2 regions of the Rahnella sp. PD12R genome follow, and region 2 is predicted to be linked to the other one. Evidence: predicted binding sites of a transcription regulator. Region 2 holds the regulator's gene; the other holds the start of a gene.
The links. Region 2 encodes PhoB, which activates phosphate uptake and scavenging genes when phosphate is short. Its sites were predicted from a motif close to CTGTCATAAAACTGNCNNAT; they were not measured.
Positions count from the first base shown of each region.

Region 1: the regulator PhoB is predicted to act here: its motif matches at 7,359-7,378, upstream of ugpB (sn-glycerol-3-phosphate ABC transporter substrate-binding protein UgpB).

Region 1 is NZ_JAHTMS010000012.1:43,691-55,939, forward strand. Features, by position in the region: gene KWG64_RS20740 (carboxylate/amino acid/amine transporter) at 1-673, opposite strand, end outside; gene KWG64_RS20745 (DUF2756 domain-containing protein) at 861-1,178, shown strand; gene KWG64_RS20750 (hypothetical protein) at 1,472-2,146, shown strand; gene ugpQ (glycerophosphodiester phosphodiesterase) at 2,224-2,964, opposite strand; gene KWG64_RS20760 (sn-glycerol-3-phosphate import ATP-binding protein UgpC) at 2,967-4,040, opposite strand; gene ugpE (sn-glycerol-3-phosphate ABC transporter permease UgpE) at 4,047-4,892, opposite strand; gene ugpA (sn-glycerol-3-phosphate ABC transporter permease UgpA) at 4,889-5,776, opposite strand; gene ugpB (sn-glycerol-3-phosphate ABC transporter substrate-binding protein UgpB) at 5,944-7,257, opposite strand; gene KWG64_RS20780 (PLP-dependent aminotransferase family protein) at 7,480-8,667, opposite strand; gene livF (high-affinity branched-chain amino acid ABC transporter ATP-binding protein LivF) at 8,799-9,500, opposite strand; gene livG (high-affinity branched-chain amino acid ABC transporter ATP-binding protein LivG) at 9,528-10,298, opposite strand; gene KWG64_RS20795 (high-affinity branched-chain amino acid ABC transporter permease LivM) at 10,295-11,584, opposite strand; gene livH (high-affinity branched-chain amino acid ABC transporter permease LivH) at 11,581-12,249, opposite strand, start outside.
Region 2 is NZ_JAHTMS010000002.1:647,099-659,347, reverse strand. Features, by position in the region: gene rdgC (recombination-associated protein RdgC) at 1-261, opposite strand, end outside; gene mak (fructokinase) at 471-1,391, shown strand; gene sbcC (exonuclease subunit SbcC) at 1,445-4,702, opposite strand; gene sbcD (exonuclease subunit SbcD) at 4,699-5,937, opposite strand; gene phoB (phosphate response regulator transcription factor PhoB) at 6,165-6,854, shown strand; gene phoR (phosphate regulon sensor histidine kinase PhoR) at 6,878-8,197, shown strand; gene KWG64_RS07045 (cobalamin-independent methionine synthase II family protein) at 8,454-9,557, shown strand; gene brnQ (branched-chain amino acid transport system II carrier protein) at 10,003-11,322, shown strand; gene proY (proline-specific permease ProY) at 11,479-12,249, shown strand, end outside.

The DNA.
Region 1 (12,249 bases), on a different contig from region 2:
CGTAGTTCCACATGAAATACCCGATCCCCGACGCGCCAATCCCCAGCCACACCAGAATGCCCCATTGCAAATCCGTGGTCGGCAGTTTTTGCGGATTTCCCCACAGGAACCAGGCCACAACGGCGCACATCAGCGCACCGATATAGAACCACGAAAACGCCGTATGTTGCGGCATCGGGCGGGTTTCCATCAGGCGTTTATATCCTACCTGACCGATAGCAAAGCAGATGTTCGCCGCCTGCACCAGCAACAGGCCGATAATGAAATGTTCGCTGATGTGGTCGTAACGGATAATCGCCGCACCGGCCACCGCCAGCAGCGCGCTCAGCGCGTAGCCAATGCGGATTTTGCGCCCGCTGATCAGGTCATAAATCAGCGTCACGTACAGCGGCGTCATCACCGTAAACAGCAGGAACTCCGGCACCGACAGGTACAGATACGCTTCAAAGCTGATGAGATACATGATGCCAAGCTGCATCGCGCCGACCGCCATGTACAGCAAAATGGTGGTGAGCTGATGGCCTTTCCAGCGCAGGAACGGCAGGAATACCAGCGCCGCCAGCCCCAAACGGACCAGCACGGCGAAGACGCTGTCGACCTGTCCGGCCAGATAAACCCCGATCAGGCTGAACGAAAAGGCCCACAAAATGGTGGTGATAATAAGTAAAGGCACGGCAGTTGAGCCCTAAAATGTAAGAGATGCACGATTGTAGCGGAATGCGGATAACCGCGGCGCGTGAAGGTGGTTTACATGTGGTCAATTATAGAGCAAACGAGAGCATCCCCACGCTTTGAGGGATTCGTGCCGTGAAATCTCACACCCGTTGGTGTGATGGCATACACTTAAGGAATGACCGGAAATGGAGAATAACCAAATGAAATTCATGCATGGAATCATCGCCGCCCTGCCGCTGTTGTTCGCCGTACAGGCCGCCAGCGCAGCCGAGAAGGTGCCTAATCCTAACGATCCGCTGCTGACCAATCCGTCACAACAACGGATGCAGCAACAACAGCAGGTTAATCAGCAGATGCAAAAGCGTCAGCAGGAACAGGATTTGCGCAGCAGCCAGCAACAGCAGCAACTCAAACTGAAATCCCAGATTCAGAGCAACCAGCAGCGGTTGCAGATCCAGCAGAATAACCAGACGCTGAATCAGAAGTTGAATCAGACGCCTTAATTTTTAATACCGGCAGAGGCACGCGGTGCCTCTCTTTCCACTCAGAAAATATTCCCACAAATTTCATTGCCCCAATAAATTATTTCACTTTGCGTCTATCACGATCTGAAATTTATTATCCCCTTCTGATCAAAATTATTATTAAGGTTTTTAGTTTATCTGGCCGATAAGGAAAAATAAGCTCTGCCACTAAAACGCAGGGTTATGTATTCTTGTGTCTAATTCTCAACAAGCGAAATATCAATTTAAAATTCTTTGACAGTGATTTATAAAATAAAAAGGGAAACTATTAGATGAAAGCTTCAACAGGGATTGCCGTCGTTACTGCCAGTTTATTATTATCCGCCTGTTCCACCCCTAAAACAGAAAAAATCACTGCCGCCAATGGCAGCAGCATCGGGTTATATTCTGGTTTCGCCTCGGCTGATTTAAATAATAACCGCGCGCCTGACGTCGTTTTGCGTGAAGTAACGCCCGCTTATACTGCCGCAGGCGTCGGGCTTAACGTAATGACATCAGTGCTTTCGGGCGGTATCGCGGTAAACACTTTCAGTAAGGAAAATCTGAAAGGGACTAAAATTGATGCCCTGCCGGAACCGACATCAGCTTATCTGACACCAAGAGCCAAGCCGCTTATTGCCCGCTGGTTAGAAAAAAATGGTAACGGCTATCAGTATAAAAAAAATCTGAATATTGTCGCAGCACAATGGCTGCTGGTTTATAAAGACCTTTCATCGGCCAATTCAGATTACGAATTACGTTATACCGTTAAGTTCTACAAAAAACCGGAAGACGCGAATATGTTCTCCGCCTGGGTAATAGCGGAATGTACGCCGCCGGTAGTGGCAGCACCTCTGGCCGACTGGCGTGCAAACAACTATGCGCTGGTCACCAAAACTACCGAGAAATATATGGATTCCTGTCTGCTGGAGCTGGATAACCAGTTGCCGCGTCTTCTGAAACACTGATTATTCTGTTTCGGAAAAACAATAAAGGCGCGATTATCGCGCCTTTATTTTTAGCAGCATCAGCTTACTTAAAATCTTTACTCAAAATCTGGCCCGATCACATCAATCTTATCCGTACAGATGCAATCCACGCCCCAGCGCAGTAACTCGCGGGCACGGTCCGGGTTATTCACGGTATACACCAGAATATGCAGCCCGGCGGCTTTGATCGCTTTCACGCGCTCTTCATTGAGCAGTTTGTGATTGAGATGCAGCGACGCGCATTCGAGTTCGTCGGTCAGGGCTTTCCAGTTTTCATGCCATGAGTCGATCAGCAGACCGCGCGGAAGCTCCGGGGCGGCTTTTTTGGCGGCGACCAGTGCATCGAATTCAAAGGAAGAAAGCAGCGGCGGCACGGCCTGGTTTTTCCACAATTCACGGGCGGCCAGCGCGACGTCGGTTCCAGTTTTTTCATCCAGCCCGGTCGTCGGTTTGATTTCAATATTTGCCATCATGTTATGGCGCGCACAACGTTCGGCGACCTGCGACAGCAGCGGGAGTTTTTCTCCTTTGAACTCTGCGCCATACCAGTCACCGGCGTCGAGACGTTCGAGTTTTTCCCACGGCAATTCCCCTGCCACGCCCCAGCCATTACTGGTGCGGTTCAGCGTATCGTCGTGCAGTAAGAAAATTTCCCCACCCTGCGCCAGTTTGGCGTCAAATTCGATCATCGTGTGACCGTATTTCGCGCCCACGTCGATAGCCGCCAGCGTGTTTTCCGGTGCCAGAGCACCGCCACCGCGGTGCGCCACAATGCGAGGATAAGGCCAGGCTTTCATGTTCATTCCATCCGTAATCCACTGTTGGTATCGAAAAAGTGTAACGCTTTCGCCGGGAAAACCAAGCGCAACAGCGAACCGGCGGTGGGAAATACTTCATGCGATAAGCGCACCACAACGCCGCTGCCCGCCAGTTTGCCGTGCGCCAGATTATCTGCGCCCAGCAATTCCAGCGTATTAAGCACCATAGGAATGCCGTTTTGCGTGTCGTCCGTCAGCTGAATATGTTCAGGACGAATACCGACCGTCAGTTCGCGGCCGCCCCATTCCGGGCGCGGAACCGGCAGCGGAAGCTCAAAACCGCCTTCCATCACCAGCGAAGTGCCGTCGGTGGTCAGCTGGCCGGGCAGTAAGTTCATGGCCGGAGAGCCGATAAAACTGGCGACAAACAGGCTGGCCGGACGGCGATAAACTTCCGACGGCGTGCCAATCTGCTCGGCGATACCTTTGTTCATCACGATAACGCGTTCTGCCAGCGTCATCGCCTCAACCTGATCGTGCGTGACGTACAAACTGGTAGTGCGCAGACGGCGGTGCAAATCCTGTAATTCGAGGCGCATCTGCACGCGTAGTTTGGCATCGAGGTTAGAAAGCGGTTCATCGAACAGGAAAACTGCCGGTTCCCGCACAATGGCGCGCCCCATCGCGACGCGCTGACGCTGGCCGCCGGAAAGTTCGCGCGGTTTGCGTTTCAGCAACGGGCCGAGTTCGAGAATTCGCGCCGCTTCTTCCACGCGCGCGTGGATCTGCGCCTTGCCGAAACCGCGGATTTTCAGGCCGTACGCCATGTTGTCGAACACGCTCATGTGCGGATACAGCGCGTAGTTCTGGAACACCATCGCAATGCCGCGATCTTTCGGTTCCAGATCGGTGACGCGCTGGTCGTTAATGTAGATATCGCCGGACGTCGTGCGTTCCAGCCCGGCCACCATGCGCAGCAGCGTGGATTTCCCACAGCCGGAAGGCCCGACCATCACGATGAATTCGCCGTCGGCCACATCCAGATCAATGCTCTGGATAATCTGGTTTTTGCCGTCGTAAGATTTGGTCACTGCCTGTAATTTCAAATTTGCCATTTCGGTTTACTTCTCACTGTCTACCAGGCCGCGCACAAACCAGCGCTGCATCAGGAGCACCACCGCCAGCGGTGGCAATAAGGTCAGGATCATGGCTGCCATCACCTGATTCCATTGGGTCGAGCCGTCGCCTGAGGAGATCATGCTTTTAATCCCCGCCACCGCGGTGCCCATCGAGGCATCGCTGGTGATCAGAATCGGCCACAGATATTGGTTCCAGCCATAGATAAAGGTGATGACGAACAGCGCGGCCAGGTTGGTTTTGGACAGCGGCAGCACGATGTCCCAGAAGAAGCGCATCGCGCCCGCGCCATCGATACGCGCCGCTTCGAGCTGCTCATCCGGCAGGGTCATGAAGAACTGGCGAAACAGGAACGTCGCCGTTGCCGACGCCATCAGCGGCAACGTCAGGCCGGTGTAGCTGTCGAGCATATGCAGATTGGCGATCACCTGAACGGTCGGGAAGATACGCACTTCCACCGGCAACATCAGCGTCATGAAAATCAGCCAGAAGAACAGATTACGCAGCGGGAAACGGAAATAGACAATCGCGTAAGCCGAAAGCATCGAGACCGATATTTTCCCGACGGTAATCACCATCGCCATAATAAAGCTGTTGATCAGCAGGCGGCCAAACGCCGGGCTGTTGTTGCCTGCGCCCTGCGTCCAGATGGTGCTGATGTTTTCCCACAAATGGCCGCCGGGGATCAGCGTCATCGGCACGTCGAAAATTTGTTTGTTATCCAGCGACGCCGCCACAAACGCGACGTACAGCGGGAACAAAATCACCAGCACGCCGAGCAGCAACATGAGGTGGCTGAAAATATCCAGCCCTCTGCGGTTTTCAATCATTGGTAACGCACCTTACGCTCGACAAAGCGGAACTGAATGAACGTCAGGCCGATCACCAGCATCATCAGAATGACGGACTGCGCGGCGGAACTGGATAAGTCAAGACCGGAGAAACCTTCGCGGTAGACTTTGTAGATCAGGGTCGTTGTTGCCTGAACCGGGCCACCGCCTGTCGCGGCGTCAATCACCGGGAAGGTATCAAAGAAGGCGTACACCAGATTGACGACCAGCAGGAAGAAACTGACCGGCGAAATCAGCGGTAACACCAGATTGAAGAAACGTCGCACCGGGCCTGCGCCGTCGATAGCGGCCGCTTCCACCAGCGATTTCGGGATCGACTGCAACGCCGCCAGAAAGAACAGGAAGTTGTAGCTGATTTGCTTCCAGACCGACGCGAGCACGACCAGAAACATCGCCTGACCGCTGTTTTGCGCGTGGTTCCAGTTGTAACCGAGGGAGCCGAGGAAATGCGAAATCAGGCCAAGGCCGGGGCTGAACAGGAACATCCATAATACGGCAGCCACGGCGGGTGCAACGGCGTATGGCAGGATCATCAGCGTCTGATAAATCCGGCTGCCGCGAATAACGTGATCGACCAGCGCGGCGAAAAACAGCGACAGCACCAGCCCGAAAAAGGCCACCATAAAGCTGAATTTCAGCGTGGTGTAGAAGGAGTCGAGATAGTACGGATCCTGAAACAGCTGCGTGAAGTTCGTCATGCCCGCAAAAGTGCTGGAAAGCCCGAACGGATCCAGTGTCTGCACCGAATACCACAGCGCCTGCCCCGCAGGCCACAGGAAGAATATCGCGGTGATCAGCAGCTGCGGCAATACCAGTGCGTAAGGCAGCCAGCTGCAACCAAAACCGGGACGGTGTGAACTCATAATGGTTTACTCGTTGATACGGTGACAAAAGGCAGGCTACTCCGGCACAGGCGTAGCGAGCGAAGCCTGACCGGGTGCGGACAGCGCACAGCTCCCGGAGTGGACATAAAGTCCATGAGGAGAGCGAGCACTGCCCAATCACGGTCAGGCAAAGCGCAGTAGCCGACTTACTTGGTAGAGGCTTCGAAGCGACGCAGTAATAAATTCCCGCGCTGTACCGCTGTATCTAACGCTTCTTTAGCTGTCTTCTTGCCGCTCCAGACGCTTTCCAGTTCTTCGTCTACGATGGTACGAATCTGTGGCATGTTGCCCAGACGCAGACCTTTGGTGAACGGTAATGGCGGTTTGTTCAGCATCTGGCGGGTGGCAACGTCAGAACCCGGGTTCTTATCGTAGTAGCCTTCTTTTTTGGTCAGCTCATACGCGGCAGTTGTCACCGGCAGATAACCGGTTTTCTGGTGCCATTCAGCCGCGATTTCCGGCGTGGTCAGGAATTGCAGGAATTCGGCAACGCCTTTGTAGGTGTCTTTGTCTTTTCCGTTCATCACCCACAGGCTTGCACCGCCGATGATGGCGTTTTGCGGCGCGCCTTTGATGTCTGCGTCGTAAGGCATCATGCCTACGCCGTAGTTGAATTTGGAATACTGACGGATATCGGCCAGAGAACCGGAAGAGGCGGTGGTCATCGCGCAATCGCCGTTATAGAACTTGGCGGTGGATTCGTCTTTGCGACCAAAATAGGTGAAATCACCTTTTTTGTTCATGTCTTCGAGCATCTGGATGTGTTTGATTTGCTCTGGTTTGTTGAATTCCAGAACCGCATCAGTGCCATCGAAACCGTTATTTTTGGTCGCAATCGGCAGGCTGTGCCAGGCGCTGAAGTTTTCAATCTGGATCCAACCCTGCCAGCCGCTGGCATAGCCACATTTCATGCCCGCTTCGCGCAGTTTCTGGGTGTAAACCGCCATGTCCTGCCAGGTTTTTGGCGGCTGATCCGGGTTCAGGCCGGCTTTCTTAAAGGCATCTTTGTTGTAATACAACACCGGCGTGGAGCTGTTGAAAGGCTGCGATAACAGGCGGCCTTTGGAATCGGAGTAGTAGCCGGAGACGGTCGGCACAAACTGGGAAACGTCTTCTTTAATGCCGGCATCGCTGAACACTTCGTAGACCGGTTTAATGGCTTTGCTCGCCATCATGGTCGCGGTGCCCACTTCGTAAACCTGCAAAATAGCAGGCGCATTACCGGTGCGGTACGCCGCAATACCGGCAGCCAGGCTTTCGTCGTATTTACCTTTGTAGACAGGCACGATTTTGACATCGGGGTGCGTCTGGTTAAAACGGTCGGCCAGCGAGTTCACTTCTTTACCTAATTCGCCGTCCATGGAATGCCAGAAAGGAATTTCTGTTACAGCAAAAGCGTTGGCGCTGAAAGCCAGCGTCAGCGCGGTGCCGATGACCGTTTTTTTGAGATTGATGAACATGCCTGTCTCCTGAATTCTGCTGGTGTAAAAGGGGCAGAGATAAATGGGGTATTGAGAAACGTTTTTATGCGGAGGTAACATGACACGGCTAAATTACAGATAAATAACAGTTAAATGACATTAACGTTACAGCAGCATGAAGTGCAGGTGACGAACAGATGGCAAAAAAGAAGGCGCATCGGGTAAGCGATGCGCCTTGTAAAGAAGGGAAATCCGGGGGTTTTACAGCGCGCGTTTCAGGCGGGCAACGGCCTCGTGCATCTGCTCTTCGGTCGCTGTGGCGAACGACAAACGGAAGGTCGAGTGATCCGGATTATCGGCATAGAAGAACTCGCCCGGCACAAACACCACGCCCTGCTCCAGCGTCTTTTTCATCCACTCAGCGCAGTTACGCGGCTCGCGGAAACGCGCCCACAGGAACATGCCGCCTTTCGGGTATTCAAACGTCAGCACGTCGCCCAGTTCGCGTTCCAGCAGCTCCGCCAGAATCTGACATTTCTTTTTGTACGCGGCACGGATCGTTTCGATTTGCGCAGGCAGACGGCCCAGACCGAGATAACATTCAGCAATCGACTGTGACAGCGCGCTGGCGTGCAAATCGGCCGCCTGCTTGATGATGGCGACTTTGTGCAGCAGCCAGTCAGGCATGATGACCCAGCCCAGACGCAGGCCCGGTGCCAGGATTTTGGAGAACGTTGAGGTGTAAATGATGTTGTCGGCATGGCCAAACAGCGCTTTCGACAGCTCAAACAGCGTTGGCTGGCGTTCGTCGGTGAAACGCAGTTCGCCGTACGGATCATCTTCCACAATCAGGAATTCATGTTTCGCCGCCAGCTGAACCAGCTGTTCACGACGTGCGCGGCTCAGGGTCACGCCGCTCGGGTTGCCGAACGTCGGCACCAGATACACGCCTTTAATTTTGCGGGTTTTCAGCAGTTCGGCAAGCTCATCGACAATCATGCCGTCGCCGTCGGTGCCGACGGAAAGGATATTCGCCTCGGCCAGTTCCAGCGTTTGCAGTGCGGCCAGATAGGTCGGGCGCTCTACCACAAAAATATCGTCCGGATTCACTACCGCGCGCATCACCAGATCCAGCGCCTGCTGGGAACCAGCGGTCACCACGATATCATCGGGTTTTGCCACCACACCGCGCTCCTGACAAAGCTCAGCAATACGCTCACGCAGCGTATAACTGCCTTCGGTCAGGCCATACTGGAATGCGTGCTCCGGCTGTTCCGTGATCGCCTGCTGCGTCGCCTGACGCAGACCGTCAAAATCAAACAGTGCCGAAGAAGGAATACCACCCGCCAGTGAAATAACGCCTTCCATTTTGCTGTGTTTCAGCAGTTCCCGGATGGCTGAACTTTTAAGCCTGACCATACGGGCGGCGAGTAAACCTTCTGTGTTCATGAAATCTTCCTGAAGATGTGCAAAGTTATTAGAATGTGAGAGATGTTAATTTATAGGCAAAATAAAAACCGCAAAGCGCTTGCCGTGCGGTTTACTAGATTTATCACAGATTTTCGAAATCCAAAGCGGATTTATGCGCCGAGATAGGCCGCACGCACCGCTTCGTTCGCCAGTAATGCCGCGCCGGTGTCTTCCAGCACCACATGACCGTTCTCCAGCACATAACCGCGATCGGCGAGTTTCAGCGCCTGATTGGCGTTTTGCTCGACCAGGAAGATGGTCATCCCTTCTTCGCGCAGTTGCTGGATAGTGTCAAAAATCTGCTGGATGATGATCGGCGCCAGACCGAGCGACGGCTCGTCGAGCAGCAGTAAACGCGGCTGGCTCATCAGCGCACGGCCAATCGCCAGCATCTGTTGCTCGCCGCCGGACATGGTGCCGGAGCGTTGCAGACGGCGCTCCTTCAGACGCGGGAACAGCGTATACACGCGTTCCATACGTGACTGATACTGATCGCGCGTCGCAAAGAAACCGCCCATCGCCAGATTCTCTTCCACCGTCATCCGCGAAAATACGCGACGGCCTTCCGGCACAATCGCGATATCGCCACGCATGATTTTGGCGGTCTGCCATTGGGTGATGTCCTGGCCTTCGAAAATAATTGCGCCGTGCGACGCCCGCGGTTCGCCACATAAACTACCGAGCAGCGTGGTTTTCCCCGCGCCGTTGGCGCCAATCAGCGTGACGATTTCCCCTTTGTTAATGCTCAGGCTGACTTCATGCAGCGCCTGGATTTTGCCGTAATGGGCGGATACCTGATTAAATGACAACATCTTGTTCTGCCTCTTAGCCTTCGCCCATTAACCTTCGCCTAAATAGGCACGGATCACGTCAGGATTATTACGAATTTCAGCCGGTGTGCCCTGCGCCAGCGGCGTACCCTGATTCACCACGTAGATGCGGTCGGAAATACCCATCACCAGTTTCATGTCATGTTCAATCAGCAGGACCGAGACGTTGTGCTGGTTACGCAGTTCGGCAATCAGCTGGTTCAGCTCTTCGGTTTCACGCGGATTCAGACCGGCCGCGGGTTCGTCGAGCATCAGGATTTCCGGCCGCGTCACCATGCAGCGGACGATTTCCAGACGGCGTTGCTGGCCGTACGCCAGATTACCGGCCTGACGGTTCGCCAGTTCGAGTAAGCCCACGCGTTCGAGCCAGTCGGCGGCGCGATCCAGCGCTTCGGCTTCTGCCCGACGGAATCCCGGCGTTTTAAGCAGACCGGCCAGAACGCCACTTTTCAAATGCTGATGTTGCGCGACCAGCAGGTTTTCAATCACCGTCATTTCGCGGAACAGGCGGACGTGCTGGAAGGTTCGCACCACGCCCATACGGGCAATTTTCTGCCCCGGCAGGCCTTCAAGATGCTGATCGCGCAACTTGATGGTGCCGCAGCTCGGCTTGTAGAAACCGGTCAGACAGTTAAATACAGTGGTTTTACCGGCCCCGTTCGGGCCGATAAGGGAAACAATTTCGCCCTGGTTGAGGTTCAGCGCCACGTTGTTGACCGCCAGCAGGCCGCCAAAACGCATCATCAAACCTTCAACGGCTAACAGAGGTTGCGTGCTCATGCCTGTTCCCCCTGATCGGCGATTTGTTTTTTAGACAATTTGAGTTTCAGCTGCGGACGTTTCATCGGCAGCAAGCCCTGCGGACGCCAGATCATCATCAGCACCATTAAGGCACCGAGCAGCAACATGCTGTATTCGTTGAGGTCACGCATCAGTTCTCGGGAAACCACCAGTAAAATGGCCGCCAGAATAACCGCAAACTGCGAGCCCATTCCGCCGAGCACCACAATGGCCAGCACGAAAGCGGATTCCGCAAAGGTGAAGGATTCCGGGCTGACAAACCCCTGACGCGCGGCGAACAGCGTACCGGCAAAACCGGCAAACGCGGCGCTGATGGTGAACGCGGTCAGTTTGATGCGGGTCGGGTTCAGCCCCAGCGAACGGCAGGCAATTTCGTCTTCACGCAGCGCTTCCCACGCGCGGCCCAGCGGCATACGCAGCAGGCGGTTAATGATGAAAAGCGTCACCAGCACCAGCAGCAGCGCCACCATGTACAGGAAAATTATCCTGTCGCTCGGATCGTAGGTCACATTGAAGAAGTTGCTGAAGGTATCCCAGCCGCCGTCGCGCGGTGTCCGGCTGAATTCCAGCCCGAACAGCGTCGGTTTGGGGATCTGGCTGATGCCGTTCGGCCCGCCGGTCAGTTCGGTATTGTTGAGCAACAAAATACGGACGATTTCGCCAAAGCCGAGGGTCACAATCGCCAGATAGTCGCCCCGCAACCGCAGAACCGGGAACCCGAGCAGGAAACCAAACGCCGCAGAAACCAGCCCCGCCAGCGGTAACGCTTCCCAAAAACCGATGCCGTAATAGTGGTTGAGCAGCGCATAGGTGTAAGCGCCGATGGCGTAAAAACCGCCGTAACCCAGCACTAACAAACCCGACAATCCGACCACCACGTTCAGGCCAAGACCCAGCATGATGTAGATGAGCGTCAGCGTGGCGATATCCACCGTGCCGCGCGAGACGATAAACGGCCACGCGATGGCGGCAATAATCAGCACCAGCGCCAGCAATTTTTGTTTCGGCGTCGAGCCGTCAAAACTGGGCAACACCCAGCCCGGCCCGGAGACTTTTTTCAGGCCACTGCTCACCAGCGGACGGAACAGCTGAAACACGAAAACAATCGCACAGCCAATCGCAATCCACGTCCAGCGAACTTCGCCCGCGCCGTTCACCACCAGTTTGGTACCATCCAGGCTCAGTTGCAGCCCCATAATGAACGCAGCCAGAACCAGCAGAACGAAAGCGGAAACCAGCGCGTTTAACAGATTCAGGCGCTTCATACTTTTTCCACCTCCGGACGACCCAGAATACCGGTTGGCAGCACCAGCAAGACCACAATCAGCAGCGCAAAGGACACCACATCTTTGTATTCGGTGCTCAGATACGCCGACGTCAGCGCTTCGGCCACACCCAGAATCAGGCCGCCGATCATCGCGCCCGGAATGCTGCCGATGCCGCCCAGAACCGCGGCGGTAAAGGCTTTCATCCCGGCCATAAAGCCGATGTACGGGTTAATCACGCCATAGAATTGCCCCAGCAGAACGCCCGCCACCGCCGCCATTAATGCGCCGATCACGAAAGTCAGGGAGATCACGCGGTCAGTGCTGATCCCCAGCAGGCTGGCCATTTTGAGATCTTCGGCGCAGGCACGGCACGCGCGCCCCATGCGGGAATAACGGATGAACAGCGTGAGCGCCAGCATCGCGATGAAGGTCACGATCCAGATGATCAGTTGCATGGTGCTGATGGTCGCCGCAAAGCCGTTCGCTTCGCCGAGTTTCCACTGGCCGGTGACCAGGCTTGGTAACGCCAGATCGCGTGAGCCTTGCGTGAGGCTGACGTAGTTTTGAAGGAAAATTGACATCCCGATGGCAGAAATCAGTGCAATAAGACGTTTGGAGTTACGCACAGGCTTATACGCCACGCGTTCAATACTCCAGCCGTA
Region 2 (12,249 bases):
GGCCTGCAACTCCTGTTTTATGACCGGAGAAGGCAGGATTTTTTCTTCTTTACGGGCGCAGATCAGGATCTGACCGCCGTTAACGTGAGTCAGCGCGTCGCCACCGTGGGAACCCATCGGTGAAACCCAGCCGGTTTTCGCCATATCCTGGCTGCCGCACGGGGTAAAGGTGAAAGCGCTGAGCTGTTTTTCCATTTCGTCAGCAGATAACGAAACTTCACGGCTCAAACGGTATACCAACAAATTCTTAAACCATAACATGGCGTTATCCCTGTCCCGGCGCACTCGTGGTACGCTGATTAAATGAATGCAGGGCGGCATGATAACCAATTGAGCGCCGGTCGTCGTTAAGAAATCACCGCAGCATGAAACATTGCATAACAGCTTATTCTGGTGACGACAGCAGCGAGCTTCTACACTGATTTAACCTCAAAATAACTGACCCTACCGGCAGAAACAGGAGAGAAAACGTGCGAATTGGCATTGATTTAGGCGGCACAAAAATAGAAGTCATCGCGTTATCCGGCGAAGGGAAAGAACTGTTCCGCAAGCGGGTGGATACGCCAAGAAATGATTACGAGCGCACGCTGAAAGCGATTGAAGGGCTGGTGCTGGACGCCGAAAAGGCCACAGGCCAGCACGGCAGCGTCGGCCTTGGGATCCCCGGCACGCTTTCGCCGTTTACCGGTAAAGTGAAAAATGCCAACTCGGTCTGGCTAAATGGCCAGCAGCTGGATGAAGATCTGGCGCTGTTGTTAAAACGTGAAGTCCACATTGCCAACGACGCCAACTGTCTGGCGGTTTCCGAAGCGACCGACGGCGCGGGCGCCGGGCGTCATACGGTGTTTGCGGTCATTATCGGCACCGGTTGTGGTTCCGGCGTTGCGCTTAACGGCGTGGCGCACGCGGGCGGAAACGGCAATGCCGGAGAGTGGGGGCATAATCCGCTGCCGTGGCAGGATGAAGAAGAAATTCAGTTCGCCCGCGACGTGCCGTGCTATTGCGGCAAATCCGGCTGCGTGGAGACCTTTGTGTCGGGCACCGGTTTTGCGGAAGATTATTTCCGGCTGTCAGGCCAGCGGCTGAAAGGCGCGGAAATTATTGAGCTTGTTGAGCAGGGCGACGAAACGGCGGAGCTGGCGCTGGGCCGCTACGAGCGTCGTCTGGCGAAAGCGCTGGCCAACGTGGTGAATATTCTGGATCCGGATGTCATCGTTTTTGGCGGCGGTATGAGCAACGTCGATCGTCTGTACCAGACCGTTCCCGTGCTGATCAAACAGTGGGTCTTTGGCGGCGAATGTGAAACACCGATCCTTAAAGCGGTTCACGGCGATTCCAGTGGTGTTCGCGGTGCCGCCTGGCTGTGGCCGCAGTCGCGCTTCGCGTTGTAATTTTCTGGCAGACAAAAGCCGCATGATGTCACGCCATCATGCGGCTTTATCATTTACTGCGACGGGACTTTAAATTCACTGCTCAGGCGGCTGACGCCCAGCCCGTTCACCTTGGTCACTTTGATTTGCACCGGAATGCGGTCTTTCATCGCTTCAACGTGGCTGATCACGCCGATGGTTTTACCGGAGGCGTTCAGGCTGTCGAGGGCGTCCAGCGCGGTGTCCAGCGTGTCGGCGTCGAGCGTACCGAAACCTTCGTCGAGGAACAGCGAATCGATGCGGGTTTTATCGCTCACCAGATCTGACAACGCCAGCGCCAGCGCCAGACTGACGAGGAAGCTCTCGCCGCCGGATAACGTGCGGGTATCACGCACGGCGTCGGCCTGCCACGTATCGACAACCTGCAACTCCAGCGCGTCGCTGGTTTTACGCTGCAACAGATAACGGCCATGCAGTTTTTCCAGCTGGCGGTTCGCCAGATACACCAGATGATCCAGCGTCAGCCCCTGCGCGAACTTACGGAATTTCGCACCATCGCTGGAGCCAATCATCTGATTGAGATATCCCCAGTCATCACAGGTCAGCTGCGCTTGCGCAATCTGCGCGATTAACTGCTGCTGGCTGCCGCTGCGTTCCTTGTCGAATTTAAGCTGATTACTCACTTCGCCGGTGCGCTGTTGCAGCGCTTTCAGGCTTTGTGACAGCGATTCCTGTTCTGCCATCAGCGCCGTGAGATCGCTTTCGTTTTCACTCAGATGCGCAGGGCGTGCGAGCCGCTGTCTCTCCAGTGTCTCTTTCGCATCGCTTAACAGCGCCTGAGCCTGCGCCAGCTGTTTCTGCAACTGGTCTTTACGCTGGCGGAGTTGCTGGCGTAAGGCGTCGTCGAGCATTGCGAGTTTCACTGCGTCTTCATCCGCAAACTCGCTGGCGGCCAGCGCCTGTTGCCAGTCTGTTTGTGCCTGATGCAGACGCGCCGTGGCCTGCTGATGTTGCAGTTGCGTGCTGGCGAGCTGACCGGCGAGTTTGTCGCGAAGTTCCTGCGCCCGGTGCAGGGCCGTCTCGGCTTCGCTGACGGCTTTTTCGGCGGCCTGTTGTTGCAGATGTAAGTGCTCGCGAACCTGCCTAACCTGACGGTCGCCGAAGAGTTCTGTACGCTGCGCCGTCAGTTCCTTCAGCGTTTTCCCGCCATCCGCATACTGGGTTTGCAGACGTTCAAGCTGCTCCTGAGACTTCGTCAGATTTTGCTGCGTCAGCGTAAAACGCTCCGCCAGCAACGCGCTTTGCTGCTGGACTTTTTGTTGCTCGCTGACGGCTTCGCTGAGGGCGTCTTTCGCCTGTTGCAGCGCACGCGCCAGCTGTTCATGCTGGCGGAGCGTTTCCTGCGTTTGCTGTTCTTCCTGATCGCATGACGCCAGCCATTGCTGAATGTCCGGCGCATCCATCAGCGTGAAGGTCAGACCATGCGGAGCGCTGATTTTCTGCCAGTTTTCGAGATGTGCGTTCAGCTGCTGCTGGTCGTGCTCAAGCTGCGTTTTCAGGCGTAACTGGTGTTCTTTCAGGCTTTTAATTTTCGCGGCCAGTTCGATTCCGCTGGCTTTCGCTGCATCAAATTCCAGCTGCATTTTCTCAACACGCTGCGCCGTTTCAGACGGTTTGATCTCCTGATAACTTTCAATCGCCGGATGCGAGGTGGAACCGCACAGCGGGCAGGCCAGGCCGCTTTGCAGATTCGCGCGTTCTGCCGTCAGGCTGACGATCAGTTCCTCGCTTTTCAGCCGCGCTTTGACATCATTCAGATGCTCGAGCTGTTTCTGGCATTGCAGGCGGATTCTGCCAAGGCGTTCTTCTTCTTCCGCGATTGCCGTCTGATTCTGCGCAAAATCCTGATGCTGCTGACGGACACGCGAATCGAGCTGAGGGAAAATTTGTGCGAGTGAAAACAGCTGCTGACGCACCGGACGCAGCTGCGCCAGTTCAGATTGCCGTTTCTGCAACGTCGTCAGTGGTTGCTGTTTTTCCAGTTCGGCCTGATTTTGTTGCTGAACCTGAAGCGCACCGGTCAGTGTGGCGTGTTTCGCCTGATGCTGCTGACTCTGTGCCTCCAGTTTCTGGCGCTCTTCGGTGATTTTCGCCAGCATCGCGCTGTGCTCACTGGCCTGTTTCTGTGCTTCACTGACGGCCTGCTGCGTGTCAGTCAGTGATTTGTGCCACCGGGCAATCTCGTTATCCAGCGGCAGAACTTTTTCGTCCATCAGCGTCTGGAGCTTGCGCTGCTCTCCGGCCTGATTCTGGCGAGCGGCTTTCGCCTGTTCCAGCACCGAAGCCCGCGGCGTCATCTGCGCCGCCTGTTGTTCCTGCTGCTGAACCAGCTGTGTAAGTGCCTGCTGTAACTCCTGCGTTTCTTTCTCGCAGCGCAACCGGTCGCTGAGCAGCGGACGCAGCTTTTCAGCCGGCTCACTGCGCGCGAGTTGCTGCAATTGCGGCGCTGCGGCGAGGTTTTCCTGCTCCGCCGCCGTCAGCTGCTGCTGAGATTGCTGATGCTTTTGCTGCACCTGTTGCCATTGTTGCAGCCAGTTCAGATCCTGCTGGCGTTGCAGCGCCTGCTGACTGAGGATAATTTCCTGCGCGTTCAGCGCGGCCAGTTCCGTTTCGAAGGCCTGACGCTGCTCTTCGCTGAGCAACTCGATTCCGGCCATGCGCTGATACAAACCGTCGAGCTGATTTTTGGCTTCTTTATGTTGTTCAAACACGCGTTCAGAAAGCCGCCCGTAGATTTCGGTGCCGGTCAGTTCTTCCAGCAATTCCGCGCGGTCGTTGGCATCGGCATTCAGGAACGCGGCGAACTGGCCTTGTGAAAGCATCATAGATTTAGTGAAACGGCCGAAATCCAGCCCGGTCAGCCCGGCGATGGCATCAAGTTTATCGCGCACTTTGTCGGCCAGAATTTTGCCATCGGCCAGCAGCGCCAGTTCTACTTTGGGCGCCTGTAAATTACCGTCAGGCGAATTTTTGGCCCGGCGCTGGCTCCAGAACGCGCGGTAGCCAATGCCTTTAACCTCAAACTCGACTTCTGCCAGGGATTCGGCGGTGTGGCGGGTCATCAGTTCATTCTGACTCGGCGTGACGTTCAGACGCGGCGTCTGGTGATACAGCGCCAGACAGATGGCGTCCAGCAGGGTGGTTTTCCCCGCGCCGGTCGGGCCTGTGATGGCAAATAATCCGTTGCTGGCAAAAGGCTCAGCGGTGAAGTCGATTTTCCATTCGCCTTCCAGCGAGTTCAGGTTTTTTAAACGCAGACTGAGAATTTTCATCGGGCGGCATCCTCTGCGGACTCGCCGCTGGTGACCTGGCTGACAACCTGAGCGAACAGCGTGCGCATCCGCGCCTGACGCGGTTCGTCGGGATCGGTTTCCTGCGCCAGCCGCCGCTCAAACACTTCGCTGACACTCAGTTCGCTGAGCGTTTCTTTTTCCTGTTGTTCGATGCTGCTGATGCGCTGTTCTTTACTGCGGCGCAGCAGAACGACTTCCACCGGCAAATCTGCGGTCAGCGTCTGAATACGCCGCTGGATATCACTGAGATAGTCCTGCGTGGCGACTTCGATATCCAGCCAGACCGGTTTACCGGCATCGCCGTCAGCAAACTGCGTCAGTTGTTTTTCGATGTCTGCGAGAGAACCTTTAATGATCTGCATCGGCTGGAAAACGGGGATTTCCAGCGTGTCGATGGCGTTGAGCTTAGCGCCATCGAAATCAAGCAGGTAAACGCTTTTGGTTTTGCTGAGCTCATCGAAACTCAGCGCAATGGGTGAGCCGCTGTAACGGATATGTTCGGTTTTTGCGACGCACTGGGCGCGGTGAATGTGCCCGAGCGCCACGTAATCCACCGGTGGAAAGGCCTGCGCCGGGAAGGCGTCGAGCGTGCCTATATAGATGTCGCGCACGGAGTCAGACGTGCTGACGCCGACGGTGGTCAGATGGCCGGTAGCGATAATGGGCAACGGCAAACCAAGTTCCTGACGTTTAGCCAGCGCTGCCTGATACAGTGCGTCATAATGCGCCGCAATGGCTTCCTGCAAGGCGAGCTGTTTGTCGCTGCCGGACTGCCCGGCCTGGCTGGCCAGCAAGTCGCGCGGACGCAAAAACGGAATGGCACACAACACCGCGCCGGGCTGGCCTTCGCGGGTATTCAGCACCAAAACCTGTTCATCCAGATTTTCGCCTACGGTGGCGATCACCCGCGTATTCAGGCACGAAAGCAGTTCGCGGGATTCATTGAGCGTGGCGACGGAATCGTGATTTCCGGCCAGCACCACCAGCTGGCAGCCGGTTTGTTGTAATTCCACCACGAAGCGGTTGTACAACTCGCGGGCGTAACTGGGCGGCGAGCCGGTATCAAAGATGTCTCCGGCGACAATGACGGCGTCCACCTGATGCTGCTGCACCTGACCGGTCAGCCAGCGCAAAAATGCCTGATGTTCAGCGGCGCGGCTTTTGGTAAAAAAGTACTGGCCGAGGTGCCAGTCGGAGGTGTGGATCAGGCGCATGAGACTCCCGTGTGAACCCTGTATGACGACAATGGGGCAAAGTATAAACGTCGGCGGGGGAACCTGTCCCCGATAAATCAGACCAATTTCAGCAGGATGGCGGGAATTTATCTGTCATATTTGCCTTAAATGAACCATCATTTTCATTCATAAATCTGTCACAAAACTGACGCATAATGGCGCCCGCAATCAAATAAAAGATCGCTAACCTATTGGCAGGACCTACGATGGCTAGACGTATATTGGTGGTTGAAGACGAAGCTCCAATCCGTGAAATGGTGTGTTTTGTACTGGAACAGAATGGATATCAGGCAGTAGAAGCTGAAGATTTTGATTCAGCGATTGGCCAGTTAGTTGAACCTTACCCTGAACTGATCCTGCTCGACTGGATGTTACCTGGTGGTTCCGGTATTCAGTTTATTAAGCACCTTAAACGTGAAGCACTGACCCGCGAAATTCCGGTGATGATGCTGACCGCCCGCGGTGAAGAAGAAGATCGGGTGCGCGGCCTGGAAGTCGGTGCCGATGATTACATCACCAAACCGTTTTCACCAAAAGAACTGGTTGCCCGTATTAAAGCGGTGATGCGCCGGATTTCGCCAATGGCGGTCGAGGAAGTGATCGACATGCAGGGGCTGAGTCTGGATCCGTCGTCTCACCGGGTGATGGCCAACGAGCAGGCGCTCGACATGGGGCCGACCGAATTTAAGTTGTTACACTTCTTTATGACCCATTCCGAACGCGTTTACAGCAGGGAACAGTTGCTCAATAACGTGTGGGGCACTAACGTTTATGTGGAAGATCGCACGGTAGACGTGCATATTCGTCGTTTGCGTAAAGCGCTGGAAACCAGTGGACATGACAGAATGATCCAGACTGTTCGTGGTACCGGATATCGTTTCTCAACGCGTTATTGAGTCCCCCACAGCGGAGAATCTGTGTGTTAGAACGTTTGTCATGGAAACGTCTGGCCGGCGAATTTTTTCTCTTTTGCCTGCCAGCGCTGATCCTCGGAATTTTCGTCGGCCATTTCGGCTGGCTCCTCTTTGCGTCGCTCGTCGCGGCGCTGGGCTGGAATTATTACAACCAGCTTAAACTCTCTCACTGGCTGTGGCTTGACCGCAGCATCACCCCGCCGAACGGGCGCTGGAGCTGGGAACCGCTGTTTTACGGGCTGAACCAGATGCAGATGCGCAACCGGCGACGTCGTCGTGAATTAGGTCAGCTGATCAAGCGTTTCCGCAGCGGTGCCGAATCGCTGCCGGATGCGGTGGTTCTGGCGACGGAAGAAGGCAATATCTTCTGGTGCAACGGACTGGCGCAGGATCTGCTCGGTTTCCGCTGGCCGGAAGATAACGGGCAGCATATTTTTAACCTGCTGCGTTATCCGGAATTCCGCACCTGGATCCAGACCCGTGACTTCAGCCGTGCCCTGAATCTGCAACTCAATAATGAACATTATGTTGAGTTTCGCGTGATGCCCTATTCCGAGGGGCAGCTTCTGATGGTGGCGCGTGACGTAACGCAGATGCGTCAGCTCGAAGGCGCGCGACGTAACTTCTTTGCCAACGTTAGCCATGAACTTCGCACGCCGCTGACCGTGTTGCAGGGGTATCTGGAAATGATGGAAGACGCCAAGCTGGAAGAGCCGTTCCGCACCAAAGCGCTGGATACGATGCAGGAACAGACGCGGCGCATGGACGGGCTGGTGAAACAGTTGCTGACCCTGTCGAAAATCGAAGCGTCTGCCAATATCGATATGCACGAGAAGGTCGATATTCCGGTGATGCTGAGTATGCTTGAGCGGGAAGTGCAGACGTTAAGCGGCGGGAAACATGAAGTGGTGTTTCGCGTAAACGAAAAGCTGAAAGTCTTTGGCAACGAAGATCAGCTGCGCAGTGCGGTGTCGAATCTGGTGTACAACGCCGTGAATCACACCCCGCCGGGCACGCGGATTGAAGTCAGCTGGCAGCAAATCCCGCACGGCGCACAGTTCCAGATAAGCGACAACGGGCCGGGTATTGCGCCGCAGCACTTACCGCGTCTGACTGAACGTTTTTACCGTGTGGATAAGGCGCGATCGCGCCAGACCGGCGGCAGCGGGTTGGGGCTCGCCATCGTAAAACATGCGCTCAGCCACCATAATTCGAAGCTTGAAGTCCTCAGCGAAGTCGGCGTCGGCACCCGGTTTATGTTTACGCTGGCACCGAAACTGATTGTTCCTCAGGGTTCAGACTCCCCGGTCTCCGTAAAACCTTAATTTGCGTAGTTTCCCTAAAGCCTGTTATCAGCCGATAGCAGGCTTTTTCATTTCTGTTTATGGCGTGAAGTCGCCTCCTGATCATGAATTTATTTCACGTCCCATGAAAATTCCTCTGTTGTGGGTGAACAGGCTGCATGACAGTATGGCCTTAAAGCCGTTTAGACATCCAGATGTCTATAAATAACGCAACGTAATTATTTACTTTGTAAATCATTCGCATTCCGCCAGGGGCGTGATGCAATAAGGAGTTTTCATGCAACGTACAACCCCTCCGTTCCGCGCTGACGTCGTTGGCAGTTTCCTGCGTCCGGCCGCGATCAAAGAAGCCCGCAAACAGTTTCAGGCCGGTGAGATTGATGCGGTGCAGTTGCGTGCAGTAGAAGACACTGAAATCCGCCGCGTGGTGGATTTGCAGCGTGAAGCCGGTCTGCAAGTGGTGACGGATGGCGAATTCCGCCGTGCGTGGTGGCACTTTGACTTCTTCGAAGGTCTGGAAGGTGTGGAAGGTTACGATGCGGTTCAGGGGATCCAGTTCAACGGCGTACAGACGAAAGCGCGCAGTATCAAAGTGGTGAGCAAACTCGGTTTTGGTTCGCACCCGATGCTGGAAGATTTCCGTTTTCTGAAAAGCATCAGCGGAACGGCTGTGCCGAAAATGACTATTCCGAGCCCGAGCGTGATGCATTTCCGCGGTGGCCGTAACGCCATCAGCAAAGACGTTTATCCTGATCTGAAAGACTATTTTGACGATCTGGCACAGGTTTACCGGGACGCGATCAAAGCCTTTTATGATGCCGGCTGTCGTTATCTGCAACTCGACGATACCGTCTGGGCGTATCTGTGTTCTGAAGATCAGAAGAAACAAATCCGCGAACGTGGTGATTCTCCGGAAGAGTTAGCACGTACTTACGCTGACGTGCTCAACAAAGCTATCGCCGGTAAACCGGACGATCTGGTGATTGGTCTGCATGTTTGCCGCGGTAACTTCCGTTCAACCTGGATTTCTGAAGGTGGTTACGAGCCGGTGGCAGAGATTCTGTTTGGCGGGGTGAATATCGACGCTTACTTCCTGGAATATGACAATGAACGTTCAGGCGGGTTCGAACCCCTGCGTTTCATCAAAAAAGGCCATCAGCAGGCGGTTCTGGGGCTGATTACCACCAAATCCGGCGAGCTGGAACTGGCAAAAACCGTGGAAGCGCGTATCGCAGAAGCGGCTGAATATCTGGACATTAACCAGATTTGCCTGAGCCCGCAGTGTGGCTTCGCGTCAACGGAAGAGGGCAACAGTCTGACCGAAGCGCAGCAGTGGGAAAAACTGAAACTGGTGGTGGATATCGCTGCCCGCGTCTGGTAAAACCGCAAGCGGTTAAATTTTGGCCTTGTAAAAATGCTGGATATTGTGCGTGAAATGACCTGCAGGTGGTGATTTCACGCATTTTTAATCTCAACGGAGCATATCTTGTGCTTTGTTCGTTCAAAAATCATACATATCATATTGCGTGTTTCGGAGTGTATTTAGTGATTATTACTGCTTTGTTGTATTAATCTGGTTGAACGCTCTGCTTTTTGGATCACGGCTTGCCTTTCTACGCTATAAACGTTTACCTTAAGCCCCGCTGTCGCTCGATACTCCCTGCATAACAACGTAATCATCTGCATATCATCAGGCGTTTTTAGCTCACTCCGATCCTCACATTGGTGCTCTCTGGCTATGACAACGCCATTCATCCTTCTGACGGAGTGGCACGACGACAGCATCGGACACTTTATTCATTTGAACAGGCAACACGACACCAATCATGAGTACTCGTTTAACAAATAAAGATATTCTGGCGCTGGGTTTCATGACCTTCGCCTTATTCGTCGGGGCAGGAAATATCATTTTCCCGCCGATGGTTGGCTTGCAGGCCGGTCATGAAGTCTGGTGGGCAGCTGCCGGTTTTATGATCACGGCGGTAGGGCTTCCCGTGATGACCGTGATTGCGCTTGCGCGCGTCGGTGGCGGTGTTGACGCCCTGAGTACGCCAATTGGTCGTGGTGCCGGTATTCTTCTGGCGACCGTCTGTTATCTGGCTGTAGGCCCGCTGTTTGCCACACCGCGTACAGCGACGGTCTCCTTTGAAGTGGGTATCGCGCCGATGACCGGTGACGGCCCGCTGCCTCTGCTGATTTACAGCGTAATTTATTTCGCTCTGGTGATTGGTATCTCCCTGTATCCGGGCCGTCTGCTCGATACCGTCGGGCATTTCCTCGCGCCGCTGAAAATGGTGGCGCTGGGCGCACTGGGTATCGCTGCACTGCTGTGGCCTGCCGGTCAGCCAATGCCTGCGGTTGACGCTTACCAGACGGTGCCGTTCTCCAGCGGTTTCGTTAACGGCTATCTGACGATGGATACGCTGGGCGCGCTGGTCTTCGGGATTGTTATCGTTAACGCGGCACGTTCTCGTGGCGTGACCGATGCCAAACTGCTGACCCGTTATACGGTTCTGGCAGGTCTGATTGCCGGTCTGGGCCTGATGCTGGTCTACCTGAGCCTGTTTAAACTGGGCGAAAACAGCGCCTCACTGGTGCCAAATGCAACAAACGGCGCGGTGATCCTGCATGCTTACGTGGCACACACTTTTGGCAGCGTAGGCAGCTTCTTCCTCGGCGCGCTGATTTTCATCGCCTGTATGGTCACCGCAGTTGGCCTGACCTGCGCCTGTGCTGAGTTCTTCGCTCAGTATCTGCCGCTGTCATATAAAACGCTGGTCTTCATTCTGGGTCTGTTCTCGATGCTGGTGTCCAACCTGGGCCTGAGCCATCTGATTCAGATTTCCGTACCGGTTCTGACTGCGATTTATCCGCCGTGTATTGCGCTGGTTGTACTGAGCTTCACCCTGCGCTGGTGGAACAGCACCACACGTATCGTCGCGCCGGTGATGGTTGTCAGCCTGGTCTTTGGTATTGTTGATGGCATTAAAGCTTCTGCTTTTGCAGACCTGATGCCAGCCTGGACTGCGAACCTGCCGCTGGCAGCGCAAGGTCTGGCCTGGTTACCACCGTCATTATTAATGCTGGTGCTGGCCGGTATTTATGACAAAATCAGCGGTCCGCGTAGCGTCACTGCGCACCAATGATCATTTGGTGAATGTTCAACGGCATAAAATATAATTAGTCTGCTGAATGTTTCGCCAATCGGGCCACGGAGAATCTTCCGTGGCTTTTTCATTGGCAGGTAAAAAAGTTAATTTCTTAAAATACGCACTTTTGATATTTAAAAAACATACGGGTTAATGCACATGCAGCAAGAAGCTGAACAACCAACAGAGCAAAAAGAAGCGCCGGGCACGAAGCTAAAACGTGGCCTGACAACGCGCCATATTCGCTTTATGGCACTGGGGTCAGCCATCGGTACCGGGTTATTTTACGGATCTGCCGATGCCATCAAAATGGCCGGACCAAGCGTGCTGCTGGCGTATCTGGTCGGCGGTATTATCGCGTTTATCATCATGCGTGCGCTGGGCGAGATGTCCGTTAATAATCCGCAGAGCGGGTCGTTCTCACGTTACGCGCAGGATTATCTCGGGCCGATGGCCGGGTACATCACCGGCTGGACGTATTGTTTTGAGATTCTGATTGTCGCGATTGCCGATGTGACGGCGTTCGGTATTTATATGGGCGTGTGGTTCCCGGATGTACCGCAATGGACCTGGGTGCTGAGTGTGGTACTGATTATCGGCGCTATCAATCTGGTGAGCGTGAAGGTGTTCGGTGAGCTGGAGTTCTGGTTCTCCTTCTTCAAAGTGTTCACCATCATCATCATGATCATTGCCGGTTTCGGTATTATCTTCTGGGGCATTGGCAACGGCGGGCAGGCGACCGGTATTCACAATCTGTGGACGAACGGCGGCTTCTTCAGCCAGGGCATCATGGGTACGATCCTGTCGTTGCAGCTGGTGATGTTTGCCTACGGTGGTATCGAAATCATCGGTATTACCGCCGGTGAAGCAGAAGACCCGAAGAAATCCATTCCGAAAGCCATCAACTCCGTTCCGCTGCGTATT